4 regions of the Paenibacillus sp. 102 genome follow, and region 2 is predicted to be linked to each of the others. Evidence: riboswitches for the same ligand, from Rfam matches in the RefSeq annotation. Region 2 holds a riboswitch; each other region holds the start of a gene.
What was found. Region 2 has a riboswitch for S-adenosylmethionine ahead of mtnW (2,3-diketo-5-methylthiopentyl-1-phosphate enolase). Riboswitches for the same ligand answer to the same signal wherever they lie in the genome.

Region 1 (2,200 bases), 190 kb from region 2:
TTCATTTACATCATTCCCATTTTGTGTTGTGCCAGCTTCATGAAGCGCTAGCTGCGCAATAATTGGTATATCCGTTTTCTTCCTTAGCACTTTCACTGCATGTAGTAATTCAAATTCATCGTAAAAAGTTTCAAGTAATAGCCCATCCACACGTTCTTCTATTAATGCCCCAGCTTGCTCAAGCAACATAAATTCCCGTTCCATATCAGTCGTTGTGACTGCACCGATATGTTTCATTCCACCAATTGTACCTAAAATAGCATTCTTATCTGTCACAGATGCTTTCGCCAGTTTTACCGCCGCTCTATTAATTTGAACAACCTGATTTTCTAGTCCATATGTACGTAATTTTGCTTCATTTGCTCCATACGTATTTGTTTGAATCACATCTGCACCAGCAGCTACATATTGTTTATGAATAGATATAATTAAATCTGGATCTGATAGATTTAATTCTTCAAAACTACTTTGCAACCCATGGGAATGCAATAACGTACCAATTGCTCCATCACCGATAACAATTCCTTTTGACAATAGATCTAAAATTTTCACTTGTCTCCCTCTTTTCTATCAATATAAAAACCCCCTCTTCACCTTGAAGAGGGGGATATCATCTATCCTCCTCTTATCATGCAAAACACATTGTTTTGCAGGTATTAGCACCGTTTCAAACATTTCGTTTGAAGGTTGCCGGGTTTCACAGGGCCTTTCCCTCCACCGCTCTCAATAAGAGTTTGTCTTTATTATTTTGTATGTAATTAAAAGAAAATAGGTTATCCTTTCATATAAATCCATTTTGATTTTCTAATATATAAGTCGCCGCCACGAAGAACAAAAGGTGACTTACACTCGTTTTCTCCCTTTGTTTTAACTTTGCATGGGGTAAGAAGAGGATGTGACCGCTTCTATGTATAAACGGATGCTCTTCCCACCTTAATAGAAAAGTTTTATGTCGGTTGTTCAATTTGTATTTATATAACAATCTTTGTTAATTTTTTCATAAATTTAGCATGAGATAGACTAAAAGTCAATGAAATTAGAAGGAAAATAAAAATTATTTAAAATAAAGTTGCAATTCAATTATCTTTTGTTGTAAAGTTAAAATCATAATAAAATTTCATACAAACTATTCTTATCTAGAGAGGTAGAGGGACTGGCCCTATGACACCTCAGCAACCATTAACACGTTCGTTAATAAGGTGCTAATTCCAGCAAATTGTGAAAAGATTTGACAGATAAGAAGAAGACTATATTCGCATGAAAGCCTTCTTCTTAGAAGGCTTTTTTATTTTTATCAAGGAGGAATTTCACATGTCAACAATCGAAACAAAACTAGCTCAAATCGGAAATCGTAGCGAAACTACAACAGGAACGGTTAATCCCCCTGTTTACTTTTCAACAGCTTATCGTCATGAAGGAATCGGAAAATCAACAGGTTTTGATTATTCGCGAACAGGGAACCCAACACGTGGTCTTTTAGAACACGCAATTGCTGATTTAGAAGAAGGTGAGCGAGGTTATGCCTGTAGTTCAGGAATGGCAGCTGTTCTTCTTGTTCTTTCTTTATTCCGGTCTGGAGATGAACTTATCGTATCAGAAGACTTATATGGAGGAACCTATCGCTTATTTTCGGAGCATGAGGAAAAATGGAATATTCGATGTAGATACGTAGATACACAATCTATTAAACAAATAGAACAAGCCATCACTTCTCAAACGAAAGCTATTTTTATAGAAACACCAACCAATCCATTAATGCAAGTAACCGATATTGCAGCTGTCGCAACTGTCGCAAAACGACATGGCGTCCTGCTTATTGTAGATAATACTTTCTACACTCCTTATATACAACAACCCTTGACAGAAGGAGCAGATATTGTCCTTCATAGCGCCACAAAATATTTAGGTGGTCACAACGATGTATTAAGCGGACTTGTCGTTGCAAAAGGTCAAGCGCTTTGCGAAGAACTTGCCCACTATCATAACGCTTCTGGTGCTGTACTAAGCCCATTTGATTCATGGTTATTAATTCGCGGTATGAAAACATTAGCTCTTCGTATGAAACAACACGAAGAAAATGCAAAGAAAATCGTTTCTTATTTAAACGAGGAAGACGGTGTAACCGATGTTCTTTATCCAGGAAGAGGCGGTATGATTTCATTTCGGCTTCGCGATGAAAAATGGATAAATCCTTTCTTAC
Region 2 (2,200 bases):
TGTTTTTAAATTATCCTAATAATCCAACTGGTGCTATTGCATCAAAAGAATTTTTTGAAGAAACAATATCATTTGCAAATGAAAATGATATTTTAGTAGTTCACGACTTCGCTTATGGAGCAATTGGCTTTGATAGTAACAAACCAACTAGCTTCTTACAAGTAAACGGCGCAAAAGATGTTGGCATTGAAATTTATACACTATCAAAAACATTTAATATGGCTGGTTGGCGTATTGCCTTTGCAATCGGTAACGAAAGTGTCATTGAAACAATCAATTTATTGCAAGATCATATGTATGTCAGCATTTTTGGCGCTGTACAAGAGGCGGCTTGTGAGGCACTATTAAGTTCACAATCTTGTGTAAATGAACTTGTTGAACGCTATGAATCACGGAGAAATGCACTCATTACAGCGTGTCGTTCAATCGGCTGGGATGTTGTCGCACCGAAGGGATCATTTTTCGCATGGCTTCCTGTTCCTAATGAGTATACATCAGAACAATTTACTGCCTTATTGTTAGAACAAGCACATGTAGCAGTTGCACCTGGAGTCGGATTCGGCGAACATGGCGAAGGCTACGTTCGTATTGGATTATTACATACAGAAGAGCGATTACAAGAAGCTGTTCAACGAATCCAGAAATTAAAAATTTTCAAAAAACCATTGACATCATAAAAAAACTCTGTCAAAATTCAGATATCGAAAAAATTTAAACATTTCTAAATACTTCTTATCAAGAGCAGGTGGAGGGACGAGCCCGACGAAACCCGGCAACCGATCTACAATTGTAGGCACGGTGCTAATTCTCGCAGCATTATGCTGACAGATAAGGAGCTGGTTGTAAAAAAACCTCTCCTTAGCTGAGAGGTTTTTTTATTTAACTAGGAGGTTATGAAAATGAGCGGAATAACAGCAACCTATTTAATCCATGATGATTCTCATAATTTAAACCAAAAGGCAGAGCAAATTGCTCTCGGTTTGACAATTGGTTCATGGACTCATTTACCACACTTATTACAAGAACAATTAAAACAACATAAAGGCAACGTCATTCATGTCGAAAAGTTAGAAGAACAAGAACATGTAAATACGTACCTTGGAAAAAAAGTAACACGTGGACTCATTAAAATTCATTATCCATCACTAAATTTCAGCCCTGATTTACCAGCCATTTTAACAACAACATTTGGCAAATTATCATTAGATGGCGAAGTTAAACTGATTGATTTAACATTTTCAGATGACTTAAAAAAACATTTCCCTGGCCCTAAATTTGGTATTGAGGGCATTCGAAATCTCTTACATATTCACGATCGTCCACTTCTAATGAGCATTTTCAAAGGAATGATTGGACGTAATATCGGATATTTAAAAACTCAACTACGTGATCAAGCAATTGGCGGTGTAGATATTGTAAAAGATGATGAGATCTTATTTGAAAACTCATTAACGCCACTTACGAAACGAATTCATGCTGGAAAAGAAGTATTACAGTCTGTATACGAAACATATGGCCATAAGACTTTATATGCAGTGAATTTAACGGGACGTACTTATGATTTAAAAGAAAATGCAAAACGAGCAATCGAATACGGTGCGGATATCCTACTTTTTAATGTCTTTGCGTACGGATTAGATGTACTACAATCACTTGCAGAGGATAAAGATATTTCTATTCCTATCATGGCTCATCCTGCCGTTAGCGGTGCTTATGCATCATCGAAATTATATGGGGTTTCTTCACCATTATTACTTGGAAAATTGCTTCGTTATGCTGGTGCCGACTTCTCTTTATTCCCATCACCATACGGCAGTGTTGCATTAGAAAAAAAAGAAGCCCTTCTTATTACAGAGGCACTAACAAAAGAAGATCCCGCTTTAAAAAGAAGCTTCCCTGTTCCATCAGCTGGCATTCACCCTGGTTTTGTTCCATTTACCCTTCGCGACTTTGGTAAAAATGTTGTCATTAATGCAGGTGGTGGTATTCATGGTCATCCGAGCGGAGCACAAGGTGGGGGAAAAGCATTTCGAGCAGCAATTGATGCCACTTTGCAAGGAACACCATTGCATGAAGCAGGTAACACTGATTTACATGCTGCACTGCAATTATGGGGAAATCCATCTCACGAGGTGAAACTATGAGTCTTCAAATTTTTTGTGACTTTGATGGTACAATTACGAACAATGATAATATCGTT
Region 3 (2,200 bases), on a different contig from region 2:
CGTGTAATGGATTGTAAGGTAAATCATGCTTATATACGTAACGCCATACTTCCTTCCACGTCCAATGAATAAGTGGACAAATTTTAATAGACTGAAAGCGATGATCTTGATTGATAAACCTTGTATGTTTACGTGTTTCAGATTGTTCCCTTCTTAGCCCTGATATCCACGCTTTTCCATTCGATAAAGAGTCTTCAAGCGGTAAAATTTTTCTTAGTTTACAGCAAAGATTGGGATTATGTTCCCACAGCTTATCTCCATGTTTTTTTGCTTGCTCCTCAAGCGTAAGCGAAGGTTGCTTTTCAATAATTTCGAGATCTGGAAACCTTTCGCGTACTCGTTTAATTAAATCGTATGTTTCTTGAAAATGAACATTTGTATCTAAAAAAACAACTTTCGCAGATGGATTTACTTGGTTTATAAGATGTAACAAAACCATCCCCTCTACCCCAAAGCTACATGCGTATACAATTTCACCTTCATAATGTTTATAAGCCCACTCTAATACTTGCGACGCTCCCTTTGTTTCATCTTTCTCAGAAAAAGAAACGAAATCCTCTTCCCACGTTTCATACGTTAACATTCTCTTTCCCCCTGTAACGCAAAAAGGCGGTTTTAACCTAATAAAATAGGTTAAAACCGCCTCTAGTTTTTCTAGTCAGCGTTTTTACTTTAAGCGTACTTTTTCACTTTTTTCAAGCTGAATCACTTTTCCATCTTGCACAACAATTGTAATGGAACCATATTTCATATCCGCAAGCATCGTTTGAATTTTCTCAGCTACTTCGTCAAAATGACCACGCACTCCCACGAACAGCCCCCCTTTTCATTCATAAAAAAAATCTTTTCCATTTCGAAAAGACTGTTCGGTAATATATTTTACCTTATCTTTCAAAATGGATACCATTTTGCTGGACTTAGCACCTTGCTCCTATAAGCAGGTTGCCGAGCTTCATCGGGCCAGTTCCCTCCGCTTCTCTTGATAAGCTTTGTATTTGTATTTTATCATAATTCTGTTTTTTTTCAATCCTAGTTTTCCGATATATTTTATATTTTTTTATTTTTTTAAAGGAGCTGCCCAGTTCGAACAACTCCTTTCTATTGATTACACAAGTTCTTTTATGCGTATGCGATCGTTCCCAATTATATTTTCATATGTTTCACGTTCAACAACAACTTGTGATGCTCCGCCTTTTGCAAATACTACAGCCGGTCTACGAATACGATTGTAATTATTCGCCATAGAATATCCATATGCTCCCGTACAAGAGATTGCTAACAGATCACCTGTAACAACTTGGGGCAGTTTTATATCCCAAATAAGCATATCCCCACTCTCGCAACACTTTCCAGCAATTGAAACAACTTCTTCAACCTCTTCTTTCCCTCGATTTGCTAGCATCGCCTCATAACGAGCTCCATATAAAGCTGGTCTTAAGTTATCTGTCATTCCTCCATCGACTGACACATACTTACGAATGCCCGGAATATCTTTTACAGCTCCTACTGTATAAATTGTTGTTCCTGCATCCCCGACAATACTACGCCCTGGTTCAATCCATATTTCAGGAAGGGGATAATTATTTCGTATAAACTGTTCTCTCACTGCGTTAGTTACAGCATACACATATGTTTCAAGTGTAAGTGGTGTATCAGCTTCCGTATAGCGAATACCAAAACCTCCGCCGACGTTTAACACCGTTACAACATAACCAGTTTGTTCTCTTATCTCTTCTAAAAAGCCATGCAATACTTCAATCGCTCGAACAAATCCTGCTGTTTCAAAAATTTGCGAACCAATATGCGAATGAATACCTAATACATTATAATTTGATTTCTCTAGTGCGATTTGAATCGCCTGCATTGCCTGGCCGGTGGAAACTCCAAAACCGAATTTCGAATCATCTTGCCCTGTTGTAATATATTCATGTGTATGCGCCTCTACTCCAGGTGTAACTCGAATTAATATATTTACAATTTTTCCATACTGCTGTGCTAAGTCATGTAATATTTCCATTTCAAAGAAATTATCTACCACAAAGCAGCCGATATCTGCTTGCAGCGCCATTACGATCTCTTCCTCAGTTTTATTATTACCATGAAAATGAATACGCGATGCAGGAAAACCAGCTTGCAAAGCAGTATATAATTCTCCCCCTGAAACAACATCTAAAGACATATTTTCTTCACGAGCTACTCG
Region 4 (2,200 bases), on a different contig from region 2:
TGTACTTTTCACCATATTTTGAACAACAGGCATAATAATAGGGATATAAGCATTTAGTAAAAGAGTGAATCCTTGTAAGCCAATACCTGCATATAAAGCAGAATAAAAAGCTTTTTTACGATTTACCTTTAAAGCGATCGCGATTATAAAAATAACAATTGGCACAAAAACGGATGCGCCAAATGTATCAAAAATCTTCTTAAGAAATTCTAGTTCCATTTGTATCAATCCACCCGTCTTATGAATTTATAATGTCTTCTTGTTTTAAAATGTTATGAATAACTTGTTTTACTTCTTCTAAAAAACTTTCTTCATCAAAACCAGTTAAAAATCCAACAGCATTAATCGCTGGAATAGAGAGACCTTGAGGGATAGGTGTAGTATAAGCAATAAAATCATATTGTCTTTCTTCTAAAAATTGTTCGACTTGTGTAGGTTTTACCTCAGTTGTTGTAATTGTAATATGATCCTCACTTAAAGCCTCTTTTAGCTTTTCTGAAACCATAGTTGAGCTTACTGTCCCTGAACCGCAAACTGTTAAAATGTGAAATATTCTCATGTTTTTTCCTCCTTAAATAGTAAGAGTAGAAATAGATTCTATAATCTCTGATTTTGTAGACGCAGTAGCTAGTTGTTGCAGCAGCTGTGGATGTTGAATAAGTTTCATAATTTCTTTAAGTATTTGAATGTGTTGCCTACCATCTTGTAGCGCAAGTAAGAAAAGAACTTGCACATTTGTTGTTTCTTTTTCCAAACTCCCCATAAGAGTAAAAGGGATAGGTGTTTCTAATGTAATTACACTGATGACAGATTGTGTAATATGTGAAGGATCTGTATGAGGGATGGCTACCCCAATTTTTTCAGTAGGAAGACCTGTTGGATGATGCATTTCTCGTTCTAGCACAGCTTGTGAGAAGCTTTCTTTTACAAATCCCTTCATAAGTAAGTCGGTGGAAACCTTTTCTAAAATTTCTTTAAATGTTGTATCTGAAAGTTTTGGGTAAATAAACTGTTCGTGGAAAATATCCAAATAACTTCGTCTCCTCCCTAGTTGTAATTTAGTGTGTAGTAATAAAAAAATCACCCCTTTCTATGCGAAGAAAGGGATGATTACTTTGATTAGAAAATCATCACCTTATCTGTCGCCTTTAAACGCAGGAATTAGCACCTTCCTAATAAAATAGGGGTTGCCGAGGTTTCGTAGGGCCGGTCCCTCCACCTCTCTTGATAAGGAGTAAAAGTATGAAAATAATAAAAAAGCCTACTTTACAAGAAGAAGGCTTTGAAATATACAATATCGCTTCTTCTTATCTTTTAGAATTTAGATTCTAAAGGAATTGGCACCTACCTAAATAAAATAGGGGTTGCCGAGGTTTCATAGGGCCGATCCCTCCACCTCTCTTGATAAGAGTTTATAAATTATGATTTTTGTGAAATATGTAAATATTATAGGGTTAATGTGTAAAATAATCAAGAGGAAAAACTAATTTTCTGTCATGCTATAATACAAGTAGAAATAGAAGGTGACAAGGGGATATTCAAAATGATGAGTAAGTATGAGCAGATTTATACGGAGATAAGTGATTCCATTGATAATCGTAAGTTAACAGAGGGATGTAAAATTCCATCTGAAACAGAATTGATGAAGCAGTATGAAGCGAGCCGTGGGACGGTAAGAAAAGCTGTTGATTTATTACAGGAACGTGGATATGTACAGAAAATTCATGGTAAAGGCGTTTTCGTTTTAAAACGAAAAAACATTGAATTTAATTTTGGTGGTATTGTGAGTTTTCAAGAGGAGAATGAACGATTAGGGCGTCAATGTATAACAAATGTGGTAGAGATGGAGCAATTGTCAGCACCGAAAGAAATAGCAAAATTATTAAATGTGAAGGCGAAAACGCAGGTAGATCATATTAAACGTGTTCGAAATATTGATGGGGAAAATGTAATTTTAGATGTAAACTATTTTGTATCTGAATATATCCCTGAATTAACAAAAGACATTGCTGAGAAGTCGATTTATAAATACATTGAGAAAGTATTAGAATTACATATTAGTTATTCACATCGCGTTATCGAAGTGCAACCTTGCACAGATGATGATCGGAAGTATTTAGATTTAAATGGAACAGATTATGTTGTTGTTGTGAAAAACTTTACTCATCTTTATGATGGTAGTCAGTTTGAATATACAGAA

Region 1: another riboswitch for S-adenosylmethionine. It lies ahead of AAIE21_RS03975 (methionine biosynthesis PLP-dependent protein); the one in region 2 lies ahead of mtnW (2,3-diketo-5-methylthiopentyl-1-phosphate enolase).
Region 3: another riboswitch for S-adenosylmethionine. It lies ahead of AAIE21_RS07700 (YezD family protein); the one in region 2 lies ahead of mtnW (2,3-diketo-5-methylthiopentyl-1-phosphate enolase).
Region 4: another riboswitch for S-adenosylmethionine. It lies ahead of AAIE21_RS19315 (PTS sugar transporter subunit IIA); the one in region 2 lies ahead of mtnW (2,3-diketo-5-methylthiopentyl-1-phosphate enolase).

Annotation. Positions count from the first base shown of each region.
Region 1 covers NZ_JBCGHT010000001.1:742,742-744,941, forward strand. The annotation lists gene AAIE21_RS03970 (bifunctional homocysteine S-methyltransferase/methylenetetrahydrofolate reductase) at 1-552, opposite strand, end outside; SAM riboswitch class I at 623-733, opposite strand; SAM riboswitch class I at 1,130-1,242, shown strand; gene AAIE21_RS03975 (methionine biosynthesis PLP-dependent protein) at 1,312-2,200, shown strand, end outside.
Region 2 covers NZ_JBCGHT010000001.1:551,454-553,653, forward strand. The annotation lists gene AAIE21_RS02850 (pyridoxal phosphate-dependent aminotransferase) at 1-677, shown strand, start outside; SAM riboswitch class I at 730-835, shown strand; gene mtnW (2,3-diketo-5-methylthiopentyl-1-phosphate enolase) at 900-2,144, shown strand; gene AAIE21_RS02860 (2-hydroxy-3-keto-5-methylthiopentenyl-1-phosphate phosphatase) at 2,141-2,200, shown strand, end outside.
Region 3 covers NZ_JBCGHT010000002.1:344,929-347,128, forward strand. The annotation lists gene AAIE21_RS07695 (phosphoadenylyl-sulfate reductase) at 1-583, opposite strand, end outside; gene AAIE21_RS07700 (YezD family protein) at 668-811, opposite strand; SAM riboswitch class I at 882-989, opposite strand; gene lysA (diaminopimelate decarboxylase) at 1,106-2,200, opposite strand, start outside.
Region 4 covers NZ_JBCGHT010000010.1:32,327-34,526, reverse strand. The annotation lists gene AAIE21_RS19325 (PTS galactitol transporter subunit IIC) at 1-219, opposite strand, end outside; gene AAIE21_RS19320 (PTS sugar transporter subunit IIB) at 239-559, opposite strand; gene AAIE21_RS19315 (PTS sugar transporter subunit IIA) at 572-1,030, opposite strand; SAM riboswitch class I at 1,133-1,234, opposite strand; SAM riboswitch class I at 1,305-1,411, opposite strand; gene treR (trehalose operon repressor) at 1,544-2,200, shown strand, end outside.